DNA from 2 places in the Fusobacterium ulcerans genome. Region 2 is predicted to be linked to the other one. Evidence: riboswitches for the same ligand, from Rfam matches in the RefSeq annotation. Region 2 holds a riboswitch; the other holds the start of a gene.

Region 1 (16,586 bases), 110 kb from region 2:
ATAAAACTTCTGGAAATCCTGATAAAGAAAAAGAATCATATGGAGGATATATTTTAAATAAAACAACAGTTGGGCAATTCCAATTTACTCAGGGATACAGAAAAGAGAGAAGTGAATTTGATTATTTTGTTACAAAATATGGACCAGGACCTTCATTTACTCCAAGCATAAATAACTTTAAAAAGAAATTTTCAAGTGATGCATATGAGTTAGCAGTAAATTATTTGTATTCAGATACAGGAAGTATATATTTAAGTTTTACACAAGGATTTAGAACTCCAAGTACAGATGATTTAGGAGCATGGTATGGAGACATTGATGTGCAAGAAACAAGATCATATGAATTTGGAATAAAGGATATGTACAAAAATACATATATTTCCTCTTCTATATTCTTGATTGATACAGATAATGAAATTTACTATAACAAATATGAAAATTTTGGAGATGGGGCTAATAGAAATTTTGATGGAAAAGTAAGAAGAATAGGAGGACAAATTTCTCTACAGCATTATTTTGATAAATTAACTTTGAGAGAAAATATTTCATATATTCAGCCTAAAGTTACAAGTGGGGAATATGATGGAAAAGAATTTGCAGGAGTGCCAAGATGGCAGGGAAATATAGGAATGTCATATAATATTTTATCAAATATGATTTTTAATATAGATGGATACTATTTTGGAAAAGCATATAATAGTGATGATTTTTCTAATAAATTAGGAAAGAATGATGACTATATTACTGTTGATACAAATATTAGATATAATTTTAATAACGGATTTGAAATATATGGTGGAATAAGAAATTTATTTGATAAAGAATATGCAAATGCAATTTTATCAAGTAGGACTGGGGATAAAGTATATTATCCAGCAGATGGAAGAAGTTATTATGCAGGATTCAAATATAGTTTTTAGAATGATATAATAGATAGACAGAGATTTCTCTGTCTATTTTAAAATAAGAGGATAAGTGATAGTAATGATAAAAAAAATTTCAATAATAATTTTCTTCCTTTTTTCTGTTGTATCTTTTTCTAAAGAATATAATAGAATAGCTTCTGGAAGTCCAGCAATAACTGAAATACTTTATGAGTTAGGGCTGAAAGATAAAATAATAGCTATGGATAAAAATTCTGATGTTAAAGAATTGGATGAAATGAAAATACCTAAAATCAGTTTTTATCAAATGAATACTGAAAGTATTTTTTCTTTGAAAGCAGACTTAATAATTTTATCAACTTTTAATAAAGCAGATAGAGAAGATTTTATTCAGTTTATGAAGGAGAAAGGAACTGATGTAATTTATATTTCAGATATAAAAACTGTAGAAGATATCTACAAATGTATCATGGAAATAGGAGAAAAAACAGAGAGAAAACTTGAAGCAGAAAAAGTAATTTCTAAAATGGAAAAGGAGATAAATGAAGTAAGAGAAATAAGCAAAAATATAAAAAATAAGAAAAAAGTATATTTTGAAATTTCACCATTTCCCTCTATGTATACATTTGGTAAAAATGTATTTATGAATGAGATGTTGGAGATTGCAGGGGTAGAAAATATATTTAATGATAAAAGCGGATGGTTTATACCAAGTCTGGAAGTTATAGCAGCAAGGAATCCAGATATAATATTTACCAGCACTTATCAAGTGGATGATCCAGTAAAAGAAATTATAGACAGAGGAAATTGGAATATAATAAAAGCTGTAAGAGAAGGAAAAATTTATCCAATAAGTAAAGAAGCAGTGAGGCCATCAATTAAAATAATTGAAGTAATAAAAAAAATAGCTGAAATCAGTTACCCAGAATATTATAAAGAAATAGAAAAAATAGCTGTAGATTAAAAATAGGAGCAAAGAAATTGTTGGTTTATGATATAATAAAAAAATAATGTTTATGGAAGGAAGATTCTATGAAAAAAATTGCAGTGATTTTTATTTTAATTATGTTTTCTTTAAATATTTATGCTTCTACTAAAGGAATAACATTAAATGGATATCTTTTTGCAAGAACCAAAGAACAAATGGTTAAGCTTGTGGAATATGTAAAAAATAACAATAAAAAAGAATTTATTACATATATTAAAGAATTGCAGACAACAGGTGAAGGTGGAGCATTAGACGATGGCTTAGAAGTTGAAATTGTAGACAGCAGCCAAGGACTAGTTCAAATAAGGTTAGTTGGAAGAACAGAAACAGTTTGGACTGTAACAGAAGCAATAAGAAGAGAATAATTAAAAAATTATTTTATATAAAATATCTGTAAATTAGAAATAGGATCTAAGACATTGGGAGTCTCAGATCCTATTTCTAAATTTGGTTAAATTTAAAATACAGTAACACTTCAAGGAAAGGGTCATCTTTATAGTATCATTACTTTAATATTTTGTCAACAAATATTTTGGTAATCAAAAATAATTTTTTGTGAAGCTTTTTCTGTTGTGTTTAAAATATCCTTTAAAATAAAATTTTAATATTTTCTTTAATAGAATTGGAATATGAAATAATTGTTATAAAACCTATGGATTATTTGAATGTGATTTTATTTTTAAAAATTGATATATAAAAGAGGTTATAATGGTATTTGTAGTACCAATGACAAGTGTTAATAATATATTTCTGGATAGATCAGAAATACTAAAAAATTCTAAAAATGTTCTTGTAAATACCACAGAAAAAGGTGTTGTAAGAGAAAAATTGAAATAAAAACTAATAAGAGTATATATCAAAAAATATTTAAACTTAAAGTTTTTATCTTTTAACCAATAAATAAAAATTATAAAATAAAAAGCAAAGTAAATATATTTTTTTAAATTATATAAATGTATATTAATAAAAATTTGTAGTATTGCAGTAAGAAAAGTAAATATAATGCCAAGAATAAAAAGAAATTTATCAATTTTTTTATCCATAATAGACCTCCTGATTAATGATAAATTTTATCATAATTTTAAGTTGGATACAAGGAAAAATGATGTGCTTTAAAGAGAAATAGAGAATATAAGCAATGAAAAACAAAATGAAAATATTGTTTGGAACGAATTTTATTTCTAATTTTATAAAGTATTTTATATGTTTTTAGGTAGACAATATAATTCTATTTCTGTTAAACTATAGATACAATCGAGAATTACTAGGAAGAAAGAAGAGGTGTTATTTTTGGAAGGAAGATGTAAGAGATGCAATAAAAAACTTTATTGGTTTAAAGAAGTAAATATGTACAGAGGGGAAGAGTATTGCAATAAATGTTATGATATATTGTCAAAAGATAGTAAAAGAGGAATAGAAATAAATGGAAAAGAAGTAGTTAAAGAAGAAAAAAAAATAAAATCTGTTCCAGATAAAAAAATAGGTGAAGATGTAAATCTGAATGACAAAGGTGGTATTGGGTGGTTGATAATTGGGCTTTTAAGTTCAGGAATAGGGATTATACTATTCATTATTTTTTATAAAAAATATCCCAAAAGAGCGAAATCTTTACTTTTAGGAGTGGGATTAAGTATAGCAATCCCTATTATATTATTTGGTATAATGGTGATTATGGAATTGATTTCAGGAGAATTGACTTAATATAATATTAATAAAGAAATGTTTCTAAAATGTCTAGTTAAAAATATGATATTTTGAGAAGCATTTTTTATTTTTGTAGTGATTATAAAATGTCTTATGGTTTGGCTTAAGTCTGGCTCAAACTTCTCTTTTTTAATTTAGCAATTTTCTCTATAATACAACAAAAGCTCCCTTGAGAGTGAGAGCTTTTGTTCGTAGAAATTAAAATGTAATTTAAGGAAATGTCCTATGACAATATTATTATAACACATATAATTATTCTGTCAACAAATATTTTGTAAAACAAATTAAAAAATAAATTTATAGTTGTCATAAAATAAATAAAAAGGTATAATTTAATATAGTGTTTTGGGAAAGAGGTGCATAAATTATGAATAAAGAGTCATCTATAGGGATTTTTGATTCAGGAATAGGTGGATTGACTATTTTAAAAAAGATAAGAGAATTACTTCCAAGAGAAAATATAATTTATTATGGAGACTGGAAAAATAATCCATATAGCGAGAAGAGCAAAGAAGATATACAAAATCTTAGTGCGAAAATAATGGATTTTCTTATCAGAAATAACTGCAAGGCTGTAGTTATTGGGTGCAGCATATTTTCAGCAGCTTCTTTAGATTTTTTGAAAGCTCAATACAAGATCCCAATAATAGGAATGATAGAGGGTGGAGTGAAGTCTGCTATTCTTGAAAGCAAACAGAAAAAGATAGCTGTTATGGGTTCAGCTTTTACAATAAAATCTAATGTATATGAAAAGAGCATAAAAGAAATAAATCCAGAGATAACAGTATATCAAATTTCATGTAAAGCATTATGTACAATGTTGGAAAAGGGCTGGGAAAATTATTCTGATAGAATAGAAGTACTTGAAAGTTATTTATGCCAGATACCAGATACAGCAGATACATTGATTTTAGGAGGAACACATTATCCTTTTATTTTAAATGATATAAAAAAATTCTTCAATAAAAAGATAGTTGATTCATCTGTTGAGAGTGCAATAGAATTATTTAGAATTTTAGGTCAGGAAGATTTGCTAAGAGAGGGATATAAAAAAGGAAGGATAGAATTTTACATTAATGGAGATAAAGAAATTTTCAAAGATGTAGCTGAAAAATTATTTGAAAAAGAAGAGATAACAAATATGTTTTCATTATATTGATAAAAAATAAAGAATAAAGATAGAGAAATAAAGAATAATATATTTTTCTATCTTTATTTTTTTATTGAAAAATATATATAAAATATATTGTACAAAATTTGGAGGATAGAGTATACTCAAACCTATAATATTGATTTAGATAGAGGTGCAGAAAACAAAAGTATAACTATTTAGTCTGGCAGACGATTTGAGATAGTTAGAAAGGGAATTTTGCCGAAACGAGAGAGAAGCCGAGCTCTTTTGTTGGGAGTATAGAGAATATCTATATTACTGTCATTGATTACCAATGGAGTGCTATCTGTGGGAAAGATAATTTTGATGGTATTATTTTATTTATGAATAATATTATTTTTATGATTGCATTTATCACAGTTTGGCATAACTGTGATTTTTTTTATTTAAAAAAAAGAATCATAAGTTAAATAAATGAATATATTTTATTTTGTTTATATAGATTTTTCACATGAATAACAATATCTTATTTGTATATATGCTATAAATTTATTTTGGAGTATATATAAGAATGATATTGAAGATATAGAAAACAAATATTTGTTTTTTATTTTAATATGGAGTATATAAAGAAGTATAAAATATTTTATTAAAAATACAAAAATATTTTAAAACGGGAGGAAGAAAGATTATGATTAATGGAATTTGGTGTGGACTTATTGTTATTGGAGTAATAGTTTCTATGTTTACTGGAAAGATTCAGGCAGTTACTGATTCGGCGATATCTTCAGCAGGAACAGCAGTAGAGATATCAATAGGGCTGGTAGGGGTAATGGCATTATGGCTAGGTCTTATGAAAATAGCTGAAGAAGCAGGAATGGTAAGAGCAATGGGAAGAGCGATGAAGCCTCTTATGATAAGATTGTTCCCAGAGGTACCAGCAGATCACCCAGCTATGGGAAGTATGGTAGCGAATATGGCAGCCAACTTCTTCGGATTAGGAAATGCAGCAACACCATTAGGAATAAAAGCTATGCAGGAACTACAGGATTTGAATACTAATAAAGATGAGGCATCAAATGCAATGGTAATGTTTTTGGCAATAAATACTTCATCTGTAACTCTTATTTCTTCAAGTGTAATAGCATACAGAACGGCAGCAGGTTCAGCAAATGCAGCAGAAGTTATAGCACCTACAATAGTGGCAACACTAGTATCAACAGCTGTAGGAATAATAGCTTGTAAAGTTCTGCAAAAGTTACCATCATTTAAAAGAGAAGAAATCTAAGAAATAAAACAGATGAGGGAGGAATAGAAAATGTTTGTAATGATAATGAATCAAATATCACTTTTTGCAATACCAATGATAATATTTATAATAGTAGGATATGCATTCTTTGTGAAGAAGGTAAAAGTATATGAGGTTTTCTGTGAAGGAGCGAAGGAAGGATTTACAACAGCAATAAGAATAATTCCATTTCTAGTGGCAATGCTTGTAGCAATAGGAATATTCAGAAGCTCAGGATGTATAGATATAATGATGAAAGTATTGGATCCAATATTCTCAATGATAGGAATGCCGGGAGAAGTACTGCCAATGGCAATAATGAGACCACTATCTGGGGGAGGAGCAACAGGAATAATGAATGATTTACTGTTGACATATGGACCAGATTCACTAATAGGAAGAATAGCTTCAACAATGATGGGATCAACAGAAACAACATTCTATGTACTTGCAGTATATTTTGGAGCAGTGAGTATAAGAAAAACAAGACATGCAGTAGCAGCTGGGCTTTTAGCAGATGTGGCTGGATTATTAACAGCAGTATGGATTTGTAATATAATGTTCAGATAAAATTTTGAGGTGGTAATGTGTTAGGTAAAAAACTTAAAAAAGGAGATACTTTAGGTATCATAGCACCAGCGAGTTTTACTTCTATGGAAAATGTAGAAAGTGCTAAAAATAATCTTGAAAAAATGGGATTTAAAGTTGTACTTGGAGAGAGTACAAAAAGCAGATGGTATTCATATGCTGGACCTGAAGAAGTGAGAGTAAAAGATATAAATGATTTTTTTGCTGATTCTAATATAGATGGAATAATCTGTATGAGAGGAGGATATGGATGCAACAGACTTGTTGAAATGGTAGATTATTCAGTTATTGAAAAAAATCCTAAAGTTTTTATTGGATATAGCGATATAACTACTCTGCATATGGCGATCTTCCAAAAGACAGGGCTTGTAACATTCCATGGACCTATGGCTGTAAGTAATTTCTCAGGAGAATATAATCAAGATACTTACAGAAGCTTTGAAGAAGTACTTATGAATGATAACGATGAAATAGTATTAAAAAATTTCACTAAGGAATTAGGAGTGCTTTCTGAAGGAAGAGCAGAAGGAGAAATAGTAGGAGGAAACCTAGCTACAATGATAGCCAGTCTTGGAACTGAATATGATGTAGATTATAATGGAAAAATTCTTTTCTTAGAAGAGATTGGTGAAAAAACATATAAAATTGATAGAATGCTGAACCAGTTGAAAAAATTTAAGGTTTTTGAAAAAATAAGTGGAATTATTCTGGGAGATTTCAGAAACTGTCCAGCAGATTCTGAGAATGATATGTCTTTAATGGATGTATTTAAAGATTATCTTTCAGATTTAAAAATGCCAGTAGTATATGATTTTGAATCTGGCCACAGTGAACCTATGATTACATTGCCTATGGGAGCAAAGGTAAGAATAGACACAGCAGTTAAAGAGATAAAAATCTTAGAAAAGGTTGTAAGATAATCTATGAATAAAAAAAATAGTATTTTAAAAGAAAAGATAGAAGAAAATAGTGTTCTTTTTGTAGCATGTTATATGGGGAGATTGATACTGCAAAATGGAGGAGAAACTTATAGAACAGAAGAAACTATAAGAAGAACTTGTGAGCACTATGGAATAAAAGCTAATAGCTTTGCTACTTTAAATACTATAATCACTTCAATAGATTCTTTTGATGGAAAGAGATATTCAAAGGTAGACAGAATAGATTCGAGAACTTTAAATTTGGATAAAGTAGATAGATTGAATCATATAGCAAGAAATCTTGATGAATATAAGATATCAGAAGTAAAAGAAAAAATAATGGAAATAGAAGCTGAAAATAAAATGGACTTTAAGAAGAAAGTATTGGGGAATGTTCTTGTTGGAAGTGCATTTGCCATACTTTTCAGAGGAGGGATAAGAGATAGTATTGTGGCTCTTATCTCTACCTTTGTTCTTGCATGTACAGATGAACTTATAAAAGATTTGAAATTAAATAACTTCTTTGTTAATTTTATTGGAGGAGTAATTGCAGCAATAATTTCATTGACATTTTTTAAGTTTAACTTTATAGAGGATATATCTATTTCTATAATATCTGCCTTGATGCTTCTTGTTCCTGGAATATCTTTTACAAATTCAATAAGAGATATTATAGCTGGAGATTTTGTTTCAGGGATATCAAGAGGAGTGGAAGCTGTAACTACAGGAATAGCACTAGCTTCAGGGTCAGGGATGATACTTTCTATTTTTCTATGATTTATGGGGGGAAGGATGATTATTCAAATAGCTGCCGCAATAACCGCAACTTTGGGATTTGGGATACTTTTTGGATTGAATAGAAGAAAACTGTTCTTTGCAGGAATAAGCGGAGGAATAGGATGGTTTTTCTATTTAATCTCATTAAAAGCAAATCTATCAGAAGCAATAGCATTTTTAGCAGCTTCTTTATCAATGACAATATATTCAGAAGTAATGGCTAGAAAATTAAAATCTCCTGCAATAACATTTCTTATAGGTGGTTTTATACCCTTAGTTCCAGGAAGTGGTGTTTATTATACCATGTATGGACTTATAAAAAATGATATGCAGATGACAGTGCAAAAAGGAATACAAACCTTTATAGTAGCAGGGGCAATAGCTGTAGGCATACTTTTAGGTTCAACAATATGTCAGATATACTTTTCAAAAAAGAAAAGAACGCAATAAATAATTTATGATACAACTAGGAAAAACTTAAATTCAGGAGGGAAAAATGAAATTGTTTGGTACTATGAAAGCAGAAAATGGGATACTGGCGATAGGGGGAGTAAAAGTTACTGAATTAGCAGCAAAATATGGAACGCCTCTATATATTATGGATCAAGCTCTTATAGAAGAGAATATAACAAAATATAAAAATAATTTTAAAAGCACTAAATTTGATACATCAATAGTTTATGCTTCCAAAGCATTTTTGTCAAAAGCTATATGTCAGCTGGTTGGAAAATATGATATAGATATAGATGCTGTATCTGGAGGAGAACTATATGCTATAAAAGCAAGTGGGCTTCCAATGAAAAAAGTACATATGCATGGAAATAATAAAACTAATGAAGAACTGGAAATGTGCCTGGATTACGAAATAGGAAGTATCATAATAGATAATGAAGAAGAGATAGGAAGATTATCAAAAATCTGTAAAGAAAAAGATAAACAAGTTAAAGTGATGATGAGAATAAATATTGGAATAGATGCTCATACACATGAATATATAAAAACTTCTAAACATTCATCAAAATTTGGAGAATCAATATTTGATGAAAGAATAACTGAAATAGTAGAAAAAATAGTGAAAGATGAAAATATGGAATTTTTAGGTTTTCATTGCCATATAGGTTCTCAAATATTTGATACAAAAGCATTTCATGAAGGTATTGAATCAATGGTAAAAGAAACTAAAAAAATATCTGAAGCCTTAGGTATATATATTCCAGAAATCAACCTTGGAGGTGGATTTGGAGTTTACTATACAGAAAAAGATACTGCAATAGATATAGAGCAATTTATGAGATCTATGATAGAACATTTAGAAAAAAGCATAGAAGCTGAAAAATTAGAAATTAAAAAAGTAACTATCGAACCTGGAAGAAGTATAGTAGCCAATGCTGGAAGTACTCTATATACAGTTGGAGGAACAAAGACTACATATGGTGGAGTAAAATATATATTTATAGATGGAGGAATGACTGATAATATAAGACCAGCATTATATCAGGCAGAATATGAATCTATTGTAGCAAATAAAGTAGATGCTCCAGCAGAAGAGATTGTAACAGTAGCTGGAAAATGCTGTGAATCAGGAGATTTAATAATAAAAGATGGTAAACTTGCAAAGGCTGAAACTGGTGATTTAGTACTAGTAGCTACTACAGGTGCCTATGGACATTCAATGTCTAATAATTATAATAAAGCTCCAAAACCAGCAGTGGTATTTGTAAAAGATGGAAAAAGTACTTTATCAATAAAGAGAGAAAGCTTTGAAGATCTTATTAGAAATGATATGTTGATAGATTTATAAAAAGAATTTATTTTTTTTATAAAATATCATATTCGAAAAATATGAATTATTTAGAAAGATAATTTATGAAAATAAAAAGATAAAATATAAAATAGTGAACAAAAAATTATTTATTTTGATTGATAGAACAAAAGTGAATAAATTGGTAAAATCATTAAGGAATAAAAAATTTCCTGAAATCTGGAGGAATAATGAATATCAATGCAATCAAAGAAAAAGTTGAAAAAGAAAAAGAATGGCTTATAAATGTTAGAAGAGATCTTCATAAGCACCCTGAATTAGGGCAGGAAGAGTTCAGAACAATGGAAAAAATATGTGAATATTTACAGGAAATGGGAATATCATATAAAGATAAAGTATTTAAAACTGGGGTAATAGCTGAAATAAAAGGAGAAGATCAAGGTTATACAATAGCTTTGAGAGCTGATATTGATGCATTGCCTATAATAGATAAAAAAAATACTTCTTATGCTTCAATTAATGAAGGAAAATGTCATGCTTGCGGGCATGATGCTCACACGACTATTGCATTAGGAGTTGCAAAATATTTTTCTGATAATAAAATAGTTCCACCATGTAATATAAGATTCCTGTTCCAACCTGCTGAAGAAACAGTAGGAGGAGCGAAACCAATGATACAGGAAGGGGCTCTTGAGAATGTTAACTGTGTGTTTGGACTTCATGTAGATGAATATCTTCCAACAGGACACATTGGAATAAAGTATGGAGCAATGAATGCTTCATCAGATACTCTTAAAATAAATATATATGGAAAATCTTGTCATGGAGCTTATCCAAGTGGAGGAGTAGATGCAATATTGGCTGCTTCTCATGTAATGGTGGCACTTCAATCTATAGTAAGCAGAAATATAGATGCCAGAGAAAGCGGAGTTGTTACTATTGGAACAATTCATGGAGGAACACAAGGAAATATAATAGCAGATAAGGTTCAATTAGTAGGAACTTTAAGAACATTAAATCCAGAAGTTAGAAAAACTATGTTAGAAAAGATAGAAGAAATAGTTACTAATGTACCAAAAGCTTTTGGAGGAAGTGGGGAGTTTATAAGAGAAGAAGGATATACTGCTCTTATAAATCATGATAAAGAAGTAGATATAGTAAAAGAAAATGCTGTGGAACTTTTAGGAGAAGATAATATTTTTGAAAAGAAAACTGCAAATATGGGAGTAGAGGATTTTGCATATTTTATAGAAAATACTCCAGGAGCATTTTTTACTCTAGGTGTAAAAAATAAAGAAAAAGGTATAGATGCTCCTGCACATAATGGACTATTTGATATTGATGAAGATGCACTTCTTGTAGGGGTAGAAATGCAGTTGTTAAATATTTATTCAGCTTTCAATAAAAAATAAAATTCTTGGGAGGAAATAAATGCCAGAAATGACAGGGATAAAAAGAAGAAAATATTTTGAAGGAATGAAAATACCACATACATATGTAATAATTTCATGCATAGTATTGCTAGCTTTTATAGCTACTTATCTAGTGCCAGCAGGGGTGTACCAAAGAGTTTTAGATCCAACATCAGGAAGAAACATTATAGACCCAACAACTTTTAAATATGTAGAAAACACTCCAGTAATGTTTTTTTCAATGACTCAGCCTAATCTTTTTACAGCGTTTGTTAAAGGGTTGAAAAACTCAGCAGGAATAGTATTTTTTACTTTCTTAGTGTGTGGTTCATTTAATATGATGCAGAAAACAGGTGCTATAGAAGGTGGAATAGCAAGAATAGCTCTTCTTCTAAAAAATAAAAGTATGCTTCTTATACCAATAGTAGTATTTGTATTTTCTATTGGAGGAGTTACAATAGGTATGAATACAGAAGCTATTGCTTTTGTTCCTTTGGGAATAGTAATGGCAAGAGCATTAGGTTTTGATGCTATGGTTGGAATGTCAATAGTAGCTCTTGGAGCAGGAGTTGGATTTGTTGGAGGATTTGTAAATCCTTTTACTGTAGGAGTAGCACAGCAGGTATCACAGCTTCCTATATATTCAGGAATGGGATATAGAGTTGTAGTATATGTAATCTTATATGTTGTGACTTGTGCATATATTATAAGATATGCTCATAAAGTAAAAGCTAATCCAGAGAAAAGTGTAGTAAGAGACTTAGAAAAAAGTGATAATTTCAGTATTGACTTTGACGCTCTTCCACAACTTACAAAAGCTCAAAGAATAGTTTTAGGAATATTTTTTCTAGGATTTGGAACTATTATTTATGGAGTATTGAAATATGAATGGGGAACAGATGAATTGATAAGTGTATTCTTATTGATGGGACTGTCTTCAAGTTTTGTATGTGGTATAGGACCAAGTAAGGCTGCTGAAAATTTCATAGAGGGAGCTAAAGGTGTTTTGTTTGGGGCTTTATCAATTGGAATAGCAAATGCAGTTTTAGTAGTTCTTCAGCAAGGTCAGGTAATAGATTCGATATTGCACTCATTATCACAAGCTATTTCTCACCTTCCAGGATATATATCAGTAGTATTGATGTATATAACTCAAATATTTACAAATGTATTTATTCCATCTGGTTCTGGACAAGCAGCAACAACAATGCCTATAATGGCTCCTTTAGGAGATTTATTAGGAATTTCAAGACAAACAACAGTACTGGCATTTCAATATGGAGATGGATTTACAAACTATATAAATCCAACAGCAAGTGGATTAATGAGTTACTTAGCTATAGCTAAAATACCATATGAAAAATGGGTAAAATGGATGGGGCCTTTAATGGGAATCTGGTTATCAATTGGTGCTATCGCAGTAATAATAGCTCATATAATAGGATATTAAAAATAAAAAATAAATAAATTTAAATTGGTAATATAAGATGAGACAACTTTGAGGGATAACAGAATAAAGATCATAAATTATATTACCAATTTTTGTATTTATAAAACTGTGGAAGCAGGGAGGAGGAGAGAATGAAATTTTCTAAAATGCAGGCAGCAGGAAACGACTTTATTCTTATGAATGGAATGATAGAAAAATCTTCAAACTGGAATGAAACAGCTAAGAAAGTTTGTGACAGACATTTTGGAATAGGTGCTGATGGGCTTATGTTCTGTGAAGAAAGTTTAAAAGCAGATATAAAAATGAATTACTATAATTCAGATGGCTCTAGAGGAGAAATGTGCGGCAACGGAATAAGATGCTTTGCTAAATTTGTATATGATAATGAAATTGTAAAAAAGAATGAGTTTTCAGTGGAAACAGACGCAGGTATAAAATATATAAAACTTGACATAGGAGCATTAGGAGCGATAGAATACCTTAAAGTAGATATGGAAAAAGTTGACTTTAAAGGGAAAAATGTTCCATGTACTATTGAAAAAGAAAATATTTTAGAAGAAGAAATAATGATAGGAAATAAGAAAGTAATATTTTCAAGTGTTCTTATGGGAGTTCCTCATACAACTATCTTTGTAGAAGATTTTGATGAGTATGATGTGAATGAAACAGGAAGCCTTATGGAAAAAGCAGATATTTTTCCTGAAAAAACAAATGTAAATTTTGCTAAAGTGACAGCAGATGATACAATAATGATAAAAACATGGGAGCGAGGAGCTGGAAGAACACTTGGATGTGGAACAGGATGCTGTGCTACAGCAGCTCTTGCACATAAATTGGGGAAAATAAAAAAAGATAAAATAAAACTTCTGGCAGAAGGAGGAGAACTTTTCATAGAGATAGGAGAAGATTATGAAATAACTATGTCTGGAAAAGCTGAAACTATATGTCATGGGGAGTTTTTAAAATAAAAGAGAACAGGGAGGAATAAAAATGTTAAAAATGCCAGCATCAATAAGTTTAGCTAATCTTCCTACAAGAATTGAAAAATTAGAAAGACTTTCCAAAAAACTTGGAAAAAATATCTACATCAAGAGAGATGATTTTACAGGATGTGAAATTTCAGGAAACAAAGTCAGAAAACTTGAGTTTTCTATAAAAGAAGGAATAGATCAAGGGTGTGACACTTTTATAACATGTGGAGGAATACAGTCTAACCATGCAAGAGCTACAGCAGCTGTTGCTGCAAGATTAGGACTGAGAGCTATATTGGTGCTTAGATCAGATGAGGAACCAGCTATGGAAGGAAATTATTTTGTAGATAAACTGTTGGGAGCAGATGTGAGAATAATCACTTCAGAAGAATACAGTGAAAAAAGACAAAAAATAATGGAAGAGATAAAAGCTGAATCTGATGCTGCTGAACATAAAGCATATATAATTCCAGAAGGAGCATCAAATGGAATAGGAACATTTGGATATTTGAAATGTATGAAAGAGATAGAGGAACAGGAAAAAGAACTTGGAATAACTTTTGACACAATTCTTTCAGCTGTAGGTTCAGGAGGAACTTATGGAGGGCTGTTCTTAGGAAATAAACTATTTGGATTGGAGAAAAAAGTTGTAGGAGTAAATGTCTGTGACGATGCAGAGTTTTTTAAGAATAAAGTAAAAAATATAGTAGATGAAAGTTTAGAATATCTTGGAGAGAAATTAGAATTTTCTAAAGATGAAATGTGTATAATAGATGGTTATGTTGGAAGGGGATATGCTCTCAGCAGACCAGAAGAATTAGAGTTTATAGCAAAATTGGGAAGAGAAGAAGGAATAATATTAGACCCTGTATATACTGGAAAAACAATGTATGGGTTCTATAATGAAGTTAAAAAAGGCAATCTAAAAGATTGTAAAAATATCTTATTTATACATACAGGTGGATTTTTTGGATTATTCCCTAAACAGGAAGAATTTAAATTCTAAATAAAAACAGTGAGGTGTTAAAATGGCAGAGTTGAACAAGAAAAAAAGTGTGTGGGAAGCCTATCGTTTTTCTATTATTTTAATAGGAGCGATAATTTTAGGAAGTATCATTGGAACTGTAATGGGAGAAAAAGCAAAAGTATTTAAACCTTTTGGAGATTTATTTATTAATGGAATGTTTACAATAGTTGTACCATTGGTAATGGTGACTATCAGTAGTTCAATTTCTAGTATGAGTGATATGACAAGATTGAAAAGTATTCTTAAGAACTTGATACTTGTGTTTGTTTCAACAGGATTTGTAGCTGCAATAATAATATTAATTATAGTAAATATTTTTCCTCCAGCTCAAGGAGTAAATCTTAATATTTCAGCAGCAGAAGCATTAAAACCTTTCCAAACTGGAGATCAGATAGTAAAAGCTATAACTGTTACAGACTTTCCAGAGCTTATTTCAAGAAAGAATATGCTTCCATTAATTCTTTTCTCAATAGTTTTTGGACTATGTGTAAATATGGTTGGAGAAAAGGGAAGAAAAATTGCTGATGGACTGGATGCTTTAGCAGAAGTATTTTTGAAAATGATAAACCTATTAATGTACTATGCACCAATTGGATTAGGAGCCTATTTTGCTTCACTTGTTGGAGAATATGGAAAAGAACTTATAGGATCATATACAAGAGCTATGGTAATTTATTATCCTCTATGCTTTGCATATTTTATCTTTATGTTCCCAGTTTATGGTTATATAGCAGGAGGAAAAGAGGGATTGAGATCACTAAAACATCTTCTTTCACCAGCTTTAACTTCTTTAGCTACTCAAAGCAGTATAGCTACTCTTCCAGTTAACTTGGAAGCAGCTGGAAAAATTGGAGTTCCTAAAGATATAAGAGAGATAGTTCTTCCTATAGGAGCAACTGCTCATATGGATGGAACTGTATTTAGTTCTATACTTAAAATTTCATTCCTTTTCGGTATATTTGGAGTTCCATTTACTGGTGCAGGAACATATATTAGTGCTATTCTTCTGTCAATAGTAGGGGGAGTAGTAATGTCTGGAGTTCCAGGTGGAGGACTTATTGGAGAGATGCTGATAGTTACTATGTATGGATTCCCAGCAGAAGCCTTTCCTATTATAGCAACAATTGGATATCTTGTTGATCCACCAGCTACAATGATAAATGCAACTGGAGATACAGTGGCAGCTATGCTTGTAACAAGAATGGTAGAAGGTAAGGACTGGATTAAGAAAAATTTAGGATAATTTAACTGACTGCTTTGACCTTTAGATAATAAACTTTATCTGAAGGTCTTTTTTATTTTTTGAAATATAAAAAAATAGATATATGTGAATTAAAGAAAGAATATGTAATAACATGAAAAAATAAAATACATACATTATTTGCTGTCTTTAAAAGCTTGATGTGAAAAGTTTTTAGAAACAAAGAAAACAAAAGATAATTTAAGTTGTAATATAACAGTTTTGTTTTAGTTTAGTTGATTAAGTTTGAATATTGTACTAAACTTATATCAAGAAAGGAATATTTATAAAAGAAATAGAATGTTGAGAACAATATATATAATCTTAATCTTAATGGCTTTGAAAATAAATTTAAATTTTTTTAAAGAAAAATATAAATATATGATTCAGGAGGTGCATTGATGTTAGAAGGTTTAATTGGCTCGATTAAAAATATGGTACTTTCATTAAACGGATTGTTATGG
Region 2 (16,586 bases):
TGTTTCCTCTATTATGAAGAGCTATTCCTGTTCCTGGAACTACCATTCCAGAACCAAATCCCATATAGTTGCTTTGAATATATGATATCATATTTCCTTCATTGTCTGCTGCTGCAAGATATACAGTTCCTCCACAGAATGGATCTCCTGCTTCTGGCATTATAGCTGTATTTCCTATTAGTTTAGCTCTGTCTTCTGCATATGCTTTAGACAGCAGCTGCTCAACTGTTACTTTCATAAATCTAGGGTCAGCTACATATTTTTGTACATCTACAAAGGCAAGCTTCATAGCTTCTATCATTGTATGATATGATCTTACTGTCTCTCTAGCTTCAAACTGGAATCTATCAAGAATATTAAGAGCCATAAGAGCACTTATTCCATGTCCGTTAGGTGGAAGTTCATATACATCATATCCATGATATTTTACAGTAATAGGCTCTACCCATTCTGCTTCAAATCCTTCCAAGTCGTTTTTTCTAAGATATCCATTGTATTTTTTAGAGAATGCATCTATTTTATCAGCAAGCTCTCCTTTGTAGAAAGCTTCTGCATAAGTATCTCCTATCATTTCAAGAGTATCTGCATGATCAGGAAGTCTTACTATATCTCCTATCTCAGGACATTTTCCATCTTGAGTAAAAGTATCAAACCAAGGTTTAAACTCTTCTCCCTCTTCTTTTCCAAAATTCACAGCAGCTTTTTTCCAAAGTTTAGCAACATTTACAGGTACAGCATACCCTTCTCTTGCTAATTTTACAGCTGGAGCTATAACTTCACTCAAAGGAAGTTTACCAAATTTTTTACTTAGCTCTGCCCATGCTTTAGGTATTCCCGGTACAGTTACAGGAATAAGTCCATATTTAGGCATTGCTTTCAATCCTTTATTTAATAACTCCTGTGCTTCAATAAGTTTTGGTGAAGGACCGCTTGCATTAAGTCCATAAATTTTATCTTTTACACTAAGGATAGCAAAACCGTCTCCTCCTATACCATTACCTGTAGGCTCTACAACAGTAAGAGCAGCAGCAGTGGCAATAGCAGCGTCGATTGCATTTCCTCCTTTTTTCAATATTTCAAGTCCAGCTTGTGCAGCAAGTGGAGATCCAGTTGCCACCATACCATTTTTAGCATACATCACATTTCTTCTTGATGGATACGGATAAATAGTAGAATCAAATTTTAACATCTTATTCCTCCCTAATATTCATATTTATATGTGATTAAAAAACTAATATTCAAAATTAAAGCATTTTTACAAATTCTCCAGCTACGATTACAGACAATGTAGTTACGGAAGCTAGTCCGGCAACAACATATGCAGGTGTAAGTTTTGCCATTATGAATTCATGCTCTTCTTCATCTTCTGCCACAGCTGTAGCTATCTCATTACAGATCAGATATGTAGCTGGGAATCCTAGAAGCTGAGCAACAACTATACCCATAGCCAGATTTTTAGATCCAACAAGTTTCCATACTGGAAGTATTTGTGTAAATACATATAGTCCAATCATTGTTGCACCAAATATAACTAACAGATAATATCCCATAACTATAAGGTCATCAAATTTTATCTTGGCAAGTGAAGGAATAATTTGAGCAAATGTCAGCATTGAGAAGAACCCAGACATTTTACCTCTATCAAGTATTCTTGGTGGAATTATTCCTAAATATGCAAGTACAGCAGCTATAACAAGTGACCAGATAGTAGCTCCAACCCCAGTATATTTAGCAAGTATTGATGCAAAATAACAACATATAGCTGTTACTGCAAAACATACATAAACAGTAAAATACTTATCATATTTTTTGTACCATTCTTTTTTTACTTCCTCTTTTTTCTCTTTTCCCCCAGAGACTACTATTTTTTCTCCATCAGCTTTTTTCAATCTGTAGTCTGCTATAATTACCTTTGCTTCTCTTAAACCGAAAAATGATGCTGGCGGAGTTCCAACGAATTTTTGAATAGCATAAGCAAATGTACCAAAAGCTGCTGCTGTCACAAATCCTTTTTCAAGTGCGCCGTTTACCATAATATTAGTAGCAACAATTCCACCATTTAATACAGGGATACTAACAATAGCTACTTCTTTTCCTACAATCGGCATTACTAGAAAAACTGCAATACAAGTTATTACCATTCCTATGAAAGCCATTAAAACAGTTTTCCACTCTTCGATTAACTGTTTTACATTTACCATACTTCCCATATGGAATACAAGTATAGGACTTGCTAATGTTGCAACTTTATCTAATTGTGCTTTTGCAATTAGATCAGAAGGTATTACCCCAGTCATAAATAGGATAAGGAATCCCATCAATGCAATAAATACTGATGAAAGTTTAGCTTTAGTTGCAACACCTAGAATATCCCCGATTGCAAATAAGCCGGCTACGATACTAAGCATCAAAAATTTTTCCATTTCTACTTCCCCCTTGTAGATTTATTAATACTTTTATAAAAAAGTATTTACTAAGATATACCTTGAAAAATAGATTTTTACAAATATAATTTCTATATCGTAATAATACATCTCTTATATTTTTCGTATACAATATATTATTTTTGGTATACAATACTTGCATGTAATAAAAAATTGGTGTAAACTTTCTATAAAATAAAAAAAGAACGGATCAATTTTTCCATTCTTTTTTTATTTTAAATAGATATTTTATCAAAAGTCTTTACAACATACTCTGCTGCATTATCTAAATGCTCTCCTAAAGCAGCATATATTTTATCATCATTTTTTTCTTTTAGCGCCTCTATTATTTTTTCATGTTCATCTACTGTTTCCTGCATATTGGGGTTTGTTTTCTTAAATATATTCATATAGAAAGACAGTTCAGAAAGTATTTTTAAGGAAAGTTCTTTCTTAGAAAGAGAATAAAGATAATTATCAAATTCTTCCAATGTTTCTGAAAATTTTGCAAGATTGTTGCTGTTATTATATTTTTGACTTTTTGCAACTATCTTTTCAACTTTTTTAATGTGTTTATCTGTCATTATCTCTTTTATTTCTTTATATATAATATATTCAAGTTCTAATCTTATTTCGTATATTTCTTTTACTTTTTCTGAGTCAAACTTCTTTAGAAATACACCTTTAAAAGGTATTCTCTCTATTATCCCCATCATTTCCAATTTGCTTAAAGCTTCTCTCAAAGGTGTTCTGCTTATATTATATCTGATGGAATATTCATTTTCATTTATTTTTTCCCCGAATTTTATATTACCATTTATAATATCATTTTTTAATGCTTCAAATACAAGTGTTCTCCTGTCCATAACTTCTATAGCGTTTTCTTTCATATGTTACACTCCTTAATAAAAATTTACCAAAAAATTGATTACCCCATAATAATTTTATCACACTTTTTCTTTTTAATCTAGGATTTCAAATTAATTTCTACTAAAAAAATAGATAATAATAAAAAACTTTTATTCTTCTACAATTTTTCTATATATTAATAATATAAATAATATATTTTACAAAAAAAATTATCTATTATATACTCAGGTCTACAATAAATAATTTTTTAGATAGAGGCGCAAAAGACATCAGTATAATCATTTACATCTGGCAGATATTAAAAATGATTTGAAAGGGGATTTTGCCGAAATAGAAATATAAATGCCAAAGTATTTTTATTGGGAGTATGGATAACATCTATACTACTGTCATTATTTTTCATTAATGGAGTGCTGTCTTTAGAAATTTTTTAATCAATATTATTTTGGTAAATAAAAAATTTTTAATCACAGTCTATAATTTTTAGCTGTGATTTTTTTATTTCATTCTTCTGAAAAATAACTTTTTAGGTAATTTACCCGTTTTTTTAATATTGAAACAAATCAAAAAAAATTAAAATAATACATTTGAATCAAAAAAAGTATTGACAAATCAACAATTATACTTTAAACTTTGTTTAAGAAATCGTATACAATATTCTAAATTTTAAAAAGTTGTATACAATCTTTAAAGGACGTATATTAAATTAAAATGGGGGGTTATCTTTATGGAAAACCAAGCAAAAAAAGTTTCATCTGGTCAAGCTATGCTTATTCTCGTTATTTCTATACTTGTTATCATATTAGGAATAAAAGTAGTTAAAGCACCTACTGCTATTATCTTGTTATTTGGAGGAGTTATAACTGTTATAATTTCTACTATCTTTGGGATCGAATATTCTAACATTCAAAGTGATATAGTGAAAACTATAACTACTATGGCTGTTCCTATCCTTATTGTACTATCTGTTGGAGTTTTAGTTGGAGCATGGATGATTTCTGGAACTGTTCCTCTTATGATTTACTACGGAATGAAAGTGCTAAGCCCTAGTCTTTTCTTAGTAATGGTATGTATAATCTGTACATTGATGTCTGTTATGGCAGGAACATCTTGGGGAACTATCAGTACTGTTGGTATTGCTTTTATGGGAGTTGCTGTTGGACTTGGTATTTCTTTACCAATGACTGCTGGAGCTGTTGTAAGTGGAGCTATCTTTGGAGACAAACTTTCTCCTCTGTCTGACTCTACTGTATTATCAGCAGCAGTTTGTGAAGTTAATCTTCTAGAAGCAATAAAGCACTCTTTTAAAACAACTTTACCTGCATTTATAATTGCTTTGATCATGTACTTTGTTGTTGGTCTTCAATATAAAGATGGTGTTATTGGTGGAGAAAGTTATGATCTTATCATGGGAACTTTAGAAAAAACTTTCACACTTAATCCTTTATTATTGATTCCACCTGTATTAGTTCTAGTGCTTATCATTATGAAAAAGCCTACACTGCCTGTATTTACTATTGGAATTATTGCTGGATGTGTTCTGGCTATGGTATTCCAAGGAACTACATTAAATCAAGTAGCTGGTGCTCTTTCTAGCGGATATACTAGTAAAACTGGTGTAGCTATTGTTGATAAAATGCTTGTTAGAGGTGGATTGAACAGTATGCTTGGTACAGTTGCTCTTCTTATAGCTTCTGCAATATTCGGAGCTCCATTGAGAACAGCTGGAGTTGTAGATATTCTTCTTGAAAAAATAACTAATATTGCTAAAACTGGTAAATCAATGATGGTTGGAGTATTTGTTTTACACTCTTTATTCTTCACAATTACTGGAAGCTACTATGTAACTTACTCAGTTCTTGGACAAATGGTAAGAGGATTATTTGATTCTTATGGATTAAAAAGAAAGAACCTTGCTAGAATACTTTTAGATACAGGTACTGGATTTGCACCTATCGTTCCATGGAGTGTTACAGGAGTATTCGTTGCAACTACTCTTGGAGTAAAAACAATGGATTTCATATTATATGCTCCAGTTACTTATCTAAGTATAATAATCTCTTTCATCTATATTATTACTGGATTTACTATTGAAAAAAGCGATGGTAAAAAAGAAATTTAAGCCAAACTATATAACATCAGGGGAAAACATTGACAAGTGCTTATAAAATAAAAAATACTAAATTTTGAGGGGTTAATTTAATAAATTAACCTCCCAAATTATGAAACCTTAAAAAGATAAAAATTTAAAAATAAACTATATCGGGGGTTAATTTATGATAAATGAAAATTTAATCAAAGAGTATTGGTATGATATGATAAAAATCAGGAGTATTACAGGAGAAGAGGCAAAACTTGCTGAATATGTTGCTGATAAATTAAAAGGATTCGGACTTGAACCTAAAATGAGCTATTACGAAGGAGACGAAGAAAAACAAAGTCCTTCTGTTTATGCAGTTTTAGACAGTGGAAAACCTGGTCCTAAACTTATGCTCATTGGTCATATAGATACTGTAAAAGTAGCAAATGGATGGAATACTGATCCATTTACTCCAACTGAAGATGGAGACAGGACATATGGTCTTGGAGCTATGGATATGAAAGGCGGACTTGCTGCTATTCTTGCTACTACAAAATATTATTCAGAAAATAAAGATAAATTCACTGGAGAACTTGTCCTTGCATTTGTATCAGATGAAGAAAATCTTTCTAAAGGAACTTATCAGTTAGTAAACGAGGGATTAAGTGCTGACATGGCTATAATGGCTGAATGCAGATTTGATAATATGGCTATTGGTTTCAGAGGAAGATATAGTATTGAAGTTACTGTATCTGGAAAAGCTGCTCATGCAAGCCATTATCCAAATGTTGGAGAAAACGCTCTTATCTCTGGAAGTAAATTAGCAATAGCTATTGAAGAGCTTCCTACTATTATCCATCCAACTCTTGGAGGAGGAACTTGGGTAGTAAGAAGTATAGAAGGTGGAGTTAAAAATGCTCTTATAGTTCCTGAAAAATGCGAACTATTCATAGACAGATATACTGTACCTGGAGAAACTTATGAAGTTTGTGAAAAACAAATATTAGAAGCTGCTGAAAAATTAGGATTAGCTGGTAAAGTAGATGTAAGACTAAAACCTAGAAAATCAGCATATATGGAACCATTTGCATTAGAAGAATCTCATGTATTAGTTCAAACTGTAAAAGAAACATTCAAAGAAGTAACTGGTAATGAAATCAGAATAGAATTTGACAAATCAGTTTGCGACTCTAATATATTAGCTAACTCTTTAGATATTCCTACAGTAACTTTTGGACCATCTGGAGGAAATATGCATGGAGCTAATGAATATGGACATATCCATCAAGTACTTGCTGCCACAGAAATTTATATAAAAACTGTTTCAAAACTTTCAAAATAACCATTAAGTATCCCTAAAACAAAGAACATGAAAAAAGCTGACAAGAAGGAAATCTTCAAGTCAGCTTTTTTCTATAAAAAGAACTATCTGATTGGAACAGATAGTTCTTTCTGAGGTTTTACCTTCTAAATTATAATTACCAACTTAAATTTACCAAAAATACAAGTAAGGATATTTATCCTTATTATTTTCTGCCTGTAAATCTTCTGTCTACCAAAGTATATTTATATGGATTAAAAGCTATCTTAGCTAATTTAAAATTCTGTATTCCCATAGGTATTCCTATTATTGTTATACATTGTAATATTCCAGCTATGATATGTGATATTGCCAGCCATATTCCTAAAAGAATTATCCATAAAAATGCTGATATCGGTCTTGGCGGCTCTCCATACTCTGTTTTCAGTACTATATCTTTTCCAAAAGGCGTCAGACATGAACCAGCCATTTCAAAACATCCCCTTGCAAATGGTATAGTCACTATAAGGATTGTACTTATTATTCCAGCTACAAACCATTCAAAAGCCAGAACCAGTCCTCCTAAAAATAACCATATAATATTTAATAATAAATTCATAATTCCTCCTCTATTCTGTATACAGTTGATGTATTATTTAATCCAGTAATTCTTTGATACTGTTAAAGATCACGCTTCTCACATCTTTATTTTCTAAAGATATCTCTTTTATGAGGTTTTTAACTCTCAATCTTCTTGAATTTTCACTGACTTCATATGGACAGTCGGATTTTACCACAGGAAGCTCCAACTTATTCACATATCTTATTATATCTTTTTCTTCAACAAATGCAAGAGGTCTTATTACAGTGACTCCATATTCTTCTGAAAGATAGCACGGTTTCATCATCTTCATATTTCCCTGATAAAATACATTCATGAGAAAAGTTTCTATTATATCGTCTTTATGATGTCCTAAAGCAAGTTTATTTACTCCCTGCTCTTTCATCATTCTATAAAGAATCCCTCTTCTTATTCTTCCACACAGAAAACATGGATTTTTTACTTCTTTTTCTCCAAAAAGCATATCACTTAGATTTGTATGCTCCACTTGAAGTTTTAATCCCAGTTTTTCACAATATTTTTCTATTACTTCAAATGAAGCTTTATCAATATTGGGGTGTATATGAATAGGAATAATTTCAAAATCTATATTAGCTATCTTTTTTATTCTTACCAGAGCATTTAGAGTAGTCAGACTGTCTTTCCCTCCTGATACCCCCACAGCTATTCTGTCTCCTGCCTCTATCATGTTATATTTGTGCATTGCACGTCCTACAGGGCTCCATATAGTTTTACTGAAATTCTTATTCTCTATAAAATTTAATATATTATTTTCTTTTTTTATTATCTCTTCCATTATTATTCCTCTGTCTTATTAATATCGCTTTTATTTCCTCTTGTATATCCAATGACATAGTCAAGGTTGATGTTCTTCATAGAATTAAAAATACTTTGCTTTATATTTGGATTTTTTTCTTCAAGTTCATTCAAAAGAATTTTTATCTCTTTTCTTTTAGAATCAGTTTTACCAGATTCCACAGGACATCCACATCCCATAGCTTCTATCTCGTTTCTTTGAGTATAGGCTATTATATCCTTTTCTTTTATGTATACCATTGGTCTTATAAGCTCCATTTTTCCACTTGTTGATTTTACTTTTGGTATCATTGTTTTTACAGTTCCAGCATAAAACATATTTATCATAGTTGTTTCTACAACATCATCAAAATGGTGTCCCAAAGCAAGCTTGTTATATCCTAGCTCCTCCACTTTATTATATAGCACCCCTCTTCTCATCTTGGCACATAAAAAACATGGGCTTTCTGGATTTTCTTTAAAGGCAATCTCCCAAACATTAGCTTCAAAGACTTCACATGGTATCTCAAGTTCTTCTAAATTAGACTTGAACTGCTCCATATCCATAGCTCCAAATCCCGGATTCATTGAAATAAAAGCTACTTCAAAATTTTTGCTTCTGTCTTTTTTCATTTCCTGAAATAATTTACATAAAAGAAGGCTGTCCTTCCCTCCTGATACTCCTACTGCTATTCTATCTCCATCTTCTATAAGATTAAAGTCTTTTACGGCTTTTACAAACTTTGTCCATATTTTTTTTCTGTATGTAGTTCTTAAACTTTCTAATGCTATTTCTCCTTTTCTCATCTGTTCCTCCTTTTGTGATATGATATTATAATATTTTTTCCAATTTCTGTCTAGGATATGATATAATTTATTCAAACATATCTTATTACGAAAGGAAAAATTATGACTGATATTGAAATAAAGCTTATAAAATTTCTTCTTACTTCATCTGTCTACAGTGACAATGCTGTAATGAAAAATTTAGGAATAAATGAAGAGGAACTTGCCAAGGCTTATGAATCTCTTGAAAAAAATGGATACTTAGAATCATATAGTGAATATGAAGCTAGAAATCCCAAAACTGGATGTTCTTCCAACTGTTGCAGCGGCGAGGATTGCAGCAGCTGTAATAAATGCAGTATGGACAATACTTTTGATACTTCAAAAGTAAAGGTAATCACAGTAAAAGCAATTCTTGAATTTGAAACAGAAATTTAAAAAATATTTTTCTTTAAATTGAGCTCTTTTTAGGGCTCTTTTTTTATTTCAATGAAAAAATTTTCTTTTATAGAAAAAAACAAATTAGAATTTTTTTGAGGAATTGTGATAAAAATGATGAACTTTTAAAATTTAAAAAATAAAAAAAATTATTAAAAAAATACTTAAAAAAATATCTAAAGAATAAATTTGGTTAAGAGCAACATCGTGAACATTTATTATTCTTCTTATTCACACCTTTAATTCAAATTTTAAAATAATTTATATACAAGAGTAGGATGTTATGATAATATAGATATTGTTAACATTAAAAAAATAAATTTAATAAAGAAAGAGGAGAGTAGAGTGGATAAGATTAAAATGCAGGGAGTATTTGAAAAAGGGTATGGATTTGTAGCAAAAAAAGTGATGAGGGATAAAACTTTAAATATTTTATCTAAAGCCGTCTATGCCTATATATGCAGTTATGCTGGAAAGGGAAAGGATGCCTTCCCATCACAGAATTTGATATGTGGAGATTTAGGAATAGGAAAAAGTACACTTTTAAAATATATCAAGGAATTAAAAGACAGAGGATATATAACAGTAATCCAGCATAAAGAAAAAGGGAAGTTTGCCCAAAATCTATATACTGTAAATGTTATACCGTGTATAGTTTCATCGGATACGACGAGAACCGATACGAATCCTACCGCATGCGGTCAGGTGAACACTAATAATAACCAAAAGAATAATAATAACATAAAAGATAAAAAGATAAATAATACACACACAGGGGTGGAAGAAAAAACTAGTGATAGTGTAGAACATAAAAATGAGCTTGAGAAAGAAAAATTAAGTGATGCACCTATGGAGATACAGGATATATAAAAAAAATATAAAGATCTGGGACTGCCAGAGTATAGCTACAGACCAGATAACTATGTAATCTTGGGAGTATGGAGGGAATTAGGAGCTGTAAAGCTTTTTGAAGCACTGACACTGATGTCAGAGTCTAAGTTTGTAAAAAACAACATGAGCATCAACAGTATTTTCAAGATAGAAAATCTGAAGAAAGCCTTGAATGGCAACTTCAAGGATAAGAGAAAAGTGAAGAAAAATGAAGATGATGCTAAGAAAAAATTTGAAAGAACAGTATATGAAAATTCTACAGGAAGCCTGATAAAAGGCTTACTTGATGGAACTATTGGAAGGAATGGAAATGGAAAAATGTAAATATTGCGGGAAAGAATATGTGAAGAATGAGAGCAGCTATCTTAAAAACCTTTCTAAAGTTTTTAGAAAAAGCTTAGAGTATCTTCCAGCCTGTGACTGTCTGGAAAAGGAAAAAGAAAGAGAACTGAAGGAATTGGAAAGAAAAAGAATCAAAGAAAGCATAGAGAAAAAAATGCAGAAATGCAAGGATATCTCTGTGGTAGACAAGAAATTCCTAAACAGCAGATTTGAAAATGCTGATATGAACTGCGATCATATGCAGTTGGGAAAAAAATATGTAGAGAATTTCCTGAAGAAAGACAAGCAGATAGGACTGTTGTTTTATGGGGGAGTAGGAACAGGAAAGACATTTGCAACAGCCTGTATAGCAAACTATCTCATGGAGAAAGGAAAGACAGTATTGGTAATGAATCTGGGACTGTATTTTAACAAGCTGACAGAATGGGGAGATACAGAGAAAATTGTTTTGAAGCAGGCAGAGGATTGTGATTTGCTGATTATTGATGATTTTGGAGCTGAAAAAGGTCTGGATAAAAGCCAGACAGGGTGGAGAGGAGAAAAGATATATAATCTCATAGATGCAAGATACAGAAGTGAAAAGCCTTTGATAATTTCTACAAATTTAAATTTCAGCGAAGATGAAATAAGATGTGAACTAAGTGAAAAATTTTCAACTCAGGGAAAGAACAGAATAAGAGACAGAATAGTTGATATGTGTTTTCCTGTGGAAGTAACTGGAAGAAGCAGAAGGGGAATGAAGCAAGAGGCGTTTATAGAATTTATGCTATAAAAAATACTAAAAGGGAGAACTACACATGGAGAGAGAGGAATATATTTTTAAAAAACTGGGAAATCTATCCCCAATGAATAAAACTTTAGCAGATGAAATAGTGAAAGAACTGGGAGAATGGGCAACAATAAATGAGGTGGCAAAATATTTTAAAAAACATAGAAATACTATTTACAACAAAGTGGAAGAGGGAGACATACTCCATAGAAAAATGGGAGCAAGTATTTTAATCTACACTAGGAGCCTAATTTTTTTACTGGAATAAAATTTAAATGCACAAACCTGTACAAATCGACACACTGGTCCACTGGTTTATTTTTTCTCAAAAAGGTATCATATACCTATGGAAAAAACAAACACAGGAGGTAGCAAAATGGCAACAGAAGACAATCAAGTAATATTAGCAGTGGTGCAAAAAGAAATTACAAAGGTGGAAAGTTCTATCAAAAGAGAAAAAGCTATATTGAAAAATATAGACGATATCACAGCAACTATCGAACACATAGCTGAACAGATAGAAGCAGGAACACCACTTCCAGAAAATTCAGCATATGAATCATATGGGGAATGGCAGACAAGTGCAGAAAAAGAGATCAAGTCTTATCACTCTTCACTGGAAACTATCGACAAGTACAGAAGCTTACTGGCAGCATATCACTTCTATGTGAAAAACAATACTCCAGATAATATTTAGAATTTTTTAGCAGAGAGGAATTAAAAAAGCGAGAAAATAAAAAAAATATTTCCACAAAAAAAGAATAGAATTAAAAAAAATCCTCAGTAGAAACCTGCTGAGGATTTTTGTATTTAAGGTACATCTGAAATATTCACATTTATACACAAACGCGAACACTTATATTTTGATTCACCTAAAAATTTCTTTAACTCACAAATTATCGCTGTATACTCACATGGTAGATGATACATTATTTTCAAAAAAAAGTCAATATTTTAAATTTAAATAATATTCTCTAAAATTAATAAATAAGGCAGTGTTCGCAAAAGTGTATAAATGCGTACAGTTTAAAAGTTGATTTAGTTTTAAAATTTTAGAATAACTAAAATATTGGATTTTGAGAATTTTATAAAATTGAATTTTTTAATATTAATTTTAAAATACATAGGGGGAAAAGATGATAGGAAAATTATTAAAAATGGTAAAAAGCAGCAACAAAAAAAGAGGGAGAAATATTACAATAGGAGCAGTAGTAGGAATGCTTCTGTCTTGCAGTTCTGTAATGAAAGCAGAAGAATTTCTATGGATAAGAGGCAACGGAGGAGGAATAGAATATAATACAGCAGTAACTAATGATAAGGATGGAACTGATGGTAATTGGAGTAATGCGAATCCATATTCTGAAAGAAACACAATGGAAAATGGAACTTACACAAATAATATAACACTATCAGGAACAGATAATGGGAATAGGATTGGTTATGGACTAAGATTTAGTGGAGATATAAATGGATTAAATTTTGTAAATAATGGAAATATAAATGCTAATATTACTAACTCTGGGAATTCTTCTTATGGAATATATGTAGATTCAGCAGAAAATATGGGAGATATAGAAAATAATGGGAATATACAAGCTGTAGTATCTGGTGGTTATAGTGGTAGTGGAATATATATATCAAGTACTGGAAAGATAGGAAATATAATAAATTATGGAAATATAAGTACTTTTAGAAATGGGGAATTCCAAAGATATCACTATGGAATATATATAAAGTCTGAAGTTGGAGATGTAATAAATTATGGAAATATAAATTGTAATGATATTAGTACTAATATTAGTGATATTACTGGTATAAGTGTATATGATAATAAAAAAAATATAATAAATTATGGAAATATATTAGCAGGTGCTCCTAATGATACTTATGGTGATGCTATTGGAGTGAGGAGTGCAGGTGGAGATGGAAATATAGTAAATAATGGAGTTATAAGATCTTATTCTGGTGATGAGAGCTATGGAATAAATGTAAATAATATAGGAAATATAATAAATAATGGAAGTATAAGTGCTTTTGCTAGCGACTTTACTAATTATTCTAATATGATGAGGGATAAATTTGGAATAATTTTATCTGGGGGTTCAAAGGTAGGAAATGTAGTGAATACAGGGGTTATTTTTGGAGGAAAAGGAATAATAGAGATTCGTGAAAATGGGAATATAGATTTAGTAAGTAATTGCGGGATGTATATAGTGGGATTTGGAGCTTCAATTACTTCTGGTGTGGGTAATGCTACAACTACTAAAGATTATGGAATGCATATAACAAATATAAATAATAAAACCGATAATGGTGCAGTGAGTGAAGATCAGGATTTTGTTGTAACATTGGGAGATGAGGCAGAAGAGCTTGCTGGTGCTGGTGGTAAAACAACAGTAACAATGGGGTTTGATGGAAATAAAGAATTAGAAAGAGAGATGACTATAAAGAATGCTACATTGAAAGGAGAGTCAGGAACAGCAATAGCAACTAACACTATTGAATTTTCAGGTTCAGAAAATTATAACAATCATATACTAAATGGAAAATATAATACAATAACTGTCAAAGATGATGGAGAAATAGAAGGTTCTGTAATAAATGCATTTGGTACAGCTGTTCTATTTGGTGATAATGGGAAAAAGCTTACTTTGTCAGGGTCAATAGTAAATGGCGGAGTTTCTAACATACTTCTTGAAAGGAAACCTACATTAGGGACTTCCATAGAGGGAAGTAATGATGGAGATATACTGGTGCTTCAAGCTGGAACAATTACTTATGAAGAAGCTGGAACTAAAAAACTTCAAAATACTATTATAAATGGAAATATAGCATTAGGGAAAGGAAACGACACTCTTACACTAGGTAATGGAACTATTGTGAATGGAATTCTTGATGGTGGAAGTGAAGATGCTGGAGGAATTGAAAATGACATTCTTAATCTAGGAATGGCATCAGATCCAAATACAGCTGAAAATATAAATATTCTACATGATATAACTAATTTTGAAACTATAAACATACTGACTAAAACTACTCTATTTGAAAAGACACTGGAAAATAAAGCTTTAAGTATAACAGGGGCAAGTGAGATAAAAATAGGAAAAGCTGGAGAACTTCTTTTAAGACTGAATATAACTGATTTAGATAGTAATGGGAAAATAAAAGGTCATGCACTATATAAAAATGCTAGAACTATTTCTACTGAAGGAGGAAAGCTGGTATTAGTCCTTAATGGAGCAGGAAATAAAAGTATTGTCGATTTTAAAGATAATAGTTTAAATGATAGTTTAAAAACAGCTTTTGAAACAGAGAATGAAAATGAGGTAAATTTCGTTACATCATCACTGCTTCACCATGTAAAAAGATTATCAGGTAATGAGGTAGAAATTTTAGTTAGAGAAAAAGTTCCTGAAATTCTTAAATATAAAAAATTAAATGAAATATATCAAGGAATTATATCTGTTGATGGAGTAGGAAATTTCAATGTAGGAGAAAATGATGAGGAAATTTCATTGTTTTTAGGATATTTGAATGATATCTATGCTGGAAATCCATATTCATACTCTAGTGAACTTTCAAGAAAATCAACAGGAATGTTTAGAGATATTGTAACAGAGAATATCTTCAGACCAGAAACAAATAAATGGATGATACATGGGGGATTAACTCATGTAGATGGTGGAACTAAAGATACTTACTATGGAAAAGGATATTATACTTATGACATAGGAAGCAATGATATGGATGCAGATACTAAAATAACTGGAGCATATATGCTTGGAGAGTATGGAATATCTGACACATTGACTTCTGGTGTAGTAATCGGAGGAAACAAACTTAAATCTGATCTGTCTAATGGTTCTAAAGTAGATGGAAGTGCAATGTATCTTGGAGCTTATGCTAAAAAATATGTAGGAAATCTAAAAGTAACAGCAGGATTAGGATTCCAGTATGGAGATTATGACGCTGACAGAATGGCAGTAAATAAAGTAGCTTCTGATTCAGCAAAATCAGTAATGAGCTATTCATCAAGTTACAATGATATAACTTATGATATTTATTTTAATGGAAGATATTCTAATCCTATAGGAGAAAACCTATTCCTAGAGCCATACACAACTTTATCATACACATATGTAGATCAAGATGGAGCTGATGAAGGAAGCAAAGATTTATCTCTAAAGACAGATTCTAAGTCATTTGACTACACAGTTGGAAAAGTGGGAGTAGACCTTAAAAAAGTTATTCCACATGAAAAGGGTAAAAGTACACTTTCAGCTGGTGTAAGCTATACAAGAATATTTAGTGGAGCAGATGAGGAATATATCACTGGAAAATTCAAAGGAAAGTCAGCAAAGGATTTCGATATTCTAGTTGCTCATAAAAATGAACATAGTATAGGATTAAATGCTAAATATGCTCTTGAATTAGAAAATGGAATAATCTTTGATGTAAAAGGAACTTACTCTGTAGAGAGAGACTCGAACAACAATTCAGGAAAAAATAAGACTAAAGGTGAATGGATAGTTGGAGCAGGTTTAGGCTACAAGTTTTAATTAAATAGAAAGTATTAACTTAGCAGTGAAGGGCTGGCTGATATAGCCAGTCTTTTACTTAATATTAAAAGGGGAAGATATGACAGAAGGGGAGTTTATAAGATTCTATAAAAAAAGAAATAAAATCAAAAATCATAAAGCAGTAAAAGAAAAAATAGATTTATTCTGGGATGTACTGCTGAAAGCTTTAGATGAAGATAAAAAAGTAGCATTGCAAAACTGGGGAGTATTTGAAAAAAAAGAGAGAAAAGCTAGAAAAGTACTGATGCCTATGTGGGAGGAAGCAGGCTATACCGAACCTAAAGAGGCAGTAAAGTTCAAAGCAGGAAAAGCCCTTGTGAAAATAGCCAATGGTGATAAAGATGAATAAAAAAGAGATGGCAAAGCTATATCAAAAAATGACTTCAGAGAAAATTTCAATAATGGAAGCAAAAGAAGAGATAGAAGAATTTCTTGAAACAGTAAAGGAAGCTATCGCCTTAGATGGAGAGGTAAGATTTCCCAAAAGAGGGGCATTTGAAATACTCACAAGACAGCCTAGATTAGTAGCCAATCCTATAACCAAAGAACAGATGAAGATTTATCCAAAGAAAACAGTGAGGTTCAGAGCATCCAAAAAGATGAAATAATTGATTGAAGGCAGAGAGAAATCTCTGTCTTTTTTTCTTTGTAAAATTCTCATAAATTTACTGAAAAGTGTACATAAAAAAA

Evidence for each region. Region 2 has a riboswitch for lysine ahead of nhaC (Na+/H+ antiporter NhaC). Riboswitches for the same ligand answer to the same signal wherever they lie in the genome.
Region 1: linked by a shared signal. The riboswitch ahead of C4N20_RS16595 (nucleoside recognition domain-containing protein) and the one ahead of nhaC (Na+/H+ antiporter NhaC) in region 2 are both predicted to bind lysine.

The regions. Positions count from the first base shown of each region.
Region 1 is NZ_CP028105.1:71,725-88,310, reverse strand. Features, by position in the region: gene C4N20_RS00505 (TonB-dependent receptor family protein) at 1-920, shown strand, start outside; gene C4N20_RS00500 (ABC transporter substrate-binding protein) at 985-1,848, shown strand; gene C4N20_RS00495 (hypothetical protein) at 1,917-2,237, shown strand; gene C4N20_RS16770 (hypothetical protein) at 2,581-2,709, shown strand; gene C4N20_RS00485 (hypothetical protein) at 3,163-3,573, shown strand; gene murI (glutamate racemase) at 3,944-4,735, shown strand; lysine riboswitch at 4,868-5,040, shown strand; gene C4N20_RS16595 (nucleoside recognition domain-containing protein) at 5,379-5,975, shown strand; gene C4N20_RS16590 (spore maturation protein) at 6,006-6,545, shown strand; gene C4N20_RS00470 (S66 peptidase family protein) at 6,563-7,483, shown strand; gene C4N20_RS00465 (threonine/serine exporter family protein) at 7,487-8,260, shown strand; gene C4N20_RS00460 (threonine/serine exporter family protein) at 8,276-8,710, shown strand; gene lysA (diaminopimelate decarboxylase) at 8,757-10,061, shown strand; gene C4N20_RS00450 (M20 metallopeptidase family protein) at 10,253-11,434, shown strand; gene C4N20_RS00445 (YfcC family protein) at 11,454-12,884, shown strand; gene dapF (diaminopimelate epimerase) at 13,016-13,852, shown strand; gene C4N20_RS00435 (D-cysteine desulfhydrase family protein) at 13,875-14,861, shown strand; gene C4N20_RS00430 (dicarboxylate/amino acid:cation symporter) at 14,884-16,125, shown strand; gene C4N20_RS00425 (alanine/glycine:cation symporter family protein) at 16,524-16,586, shown strand, end outside.
Region 2 is NZ_CP028105.1:183,945-200,530, forward strand. Features, by position in the region: gene ggt (gamma-glutamyltransferase) at 1-1,189, opposite strand, end outside; gene C4N20_RS00885 (hypothetical protein) at 1,245-2,423, opposite strand; gene C4N20_RS00890 (GntR family transcriptional regulator) at 2,660-3,313, opposite strand; lysine riboswitch at 3,538-3,717, shown strand; gene nhaC (Na+/H+ antiporter NhaC) at 4,021-5,415, shown strand; gene C4N20_RS00900 (M20 family metallopeptidase) at 5,570-6,715, shown strand; gene C4N20_RS00905 (YccF domain-containing protein) at 6,900-7,292, opposite strand; gene C4N20_RS00910 (tRNA 2-thiocytidine(32) synthetase TtcA) at 7,330-8,091, opposite strand; gene C4N20_RS00915 (tRNA lysidine(34) synthetase) at 8,094-8,897, opposite strand; gene C4N20_RS00920 (hypothetical protein) at 9,000-9,314, shown strand; gene C4N20_RS16635 (helix-turn-helix domain-containing protein) at 9,660-10,184, shown strand; gene C4N20_RS16640 (hypothetical protein) at 10,299-10,529, shown strand; gene C4N20_RS00935 (ATP-binding protein) at 10,516-11,319, shown strand; gene C4N20_RS00940 (helix-turn-helix domain-containing protein) at 11,345-11,584, shown strand; gene C4N20_RS00945 (hypothetical protein) at 11,693-12,013, shown strand; gene C4N20_RS00950 (autotransporter outer membrane beta-barrel domain-containing protein) at 12,453-15,875, shown strand; gene C4N20_RS00955 (HU family DNA-binding protein) at 15,955-16,245, shown strand; gene C4N20_RS00960 (HU family DNA-binding protein) at 16,238-16,504, shown strand.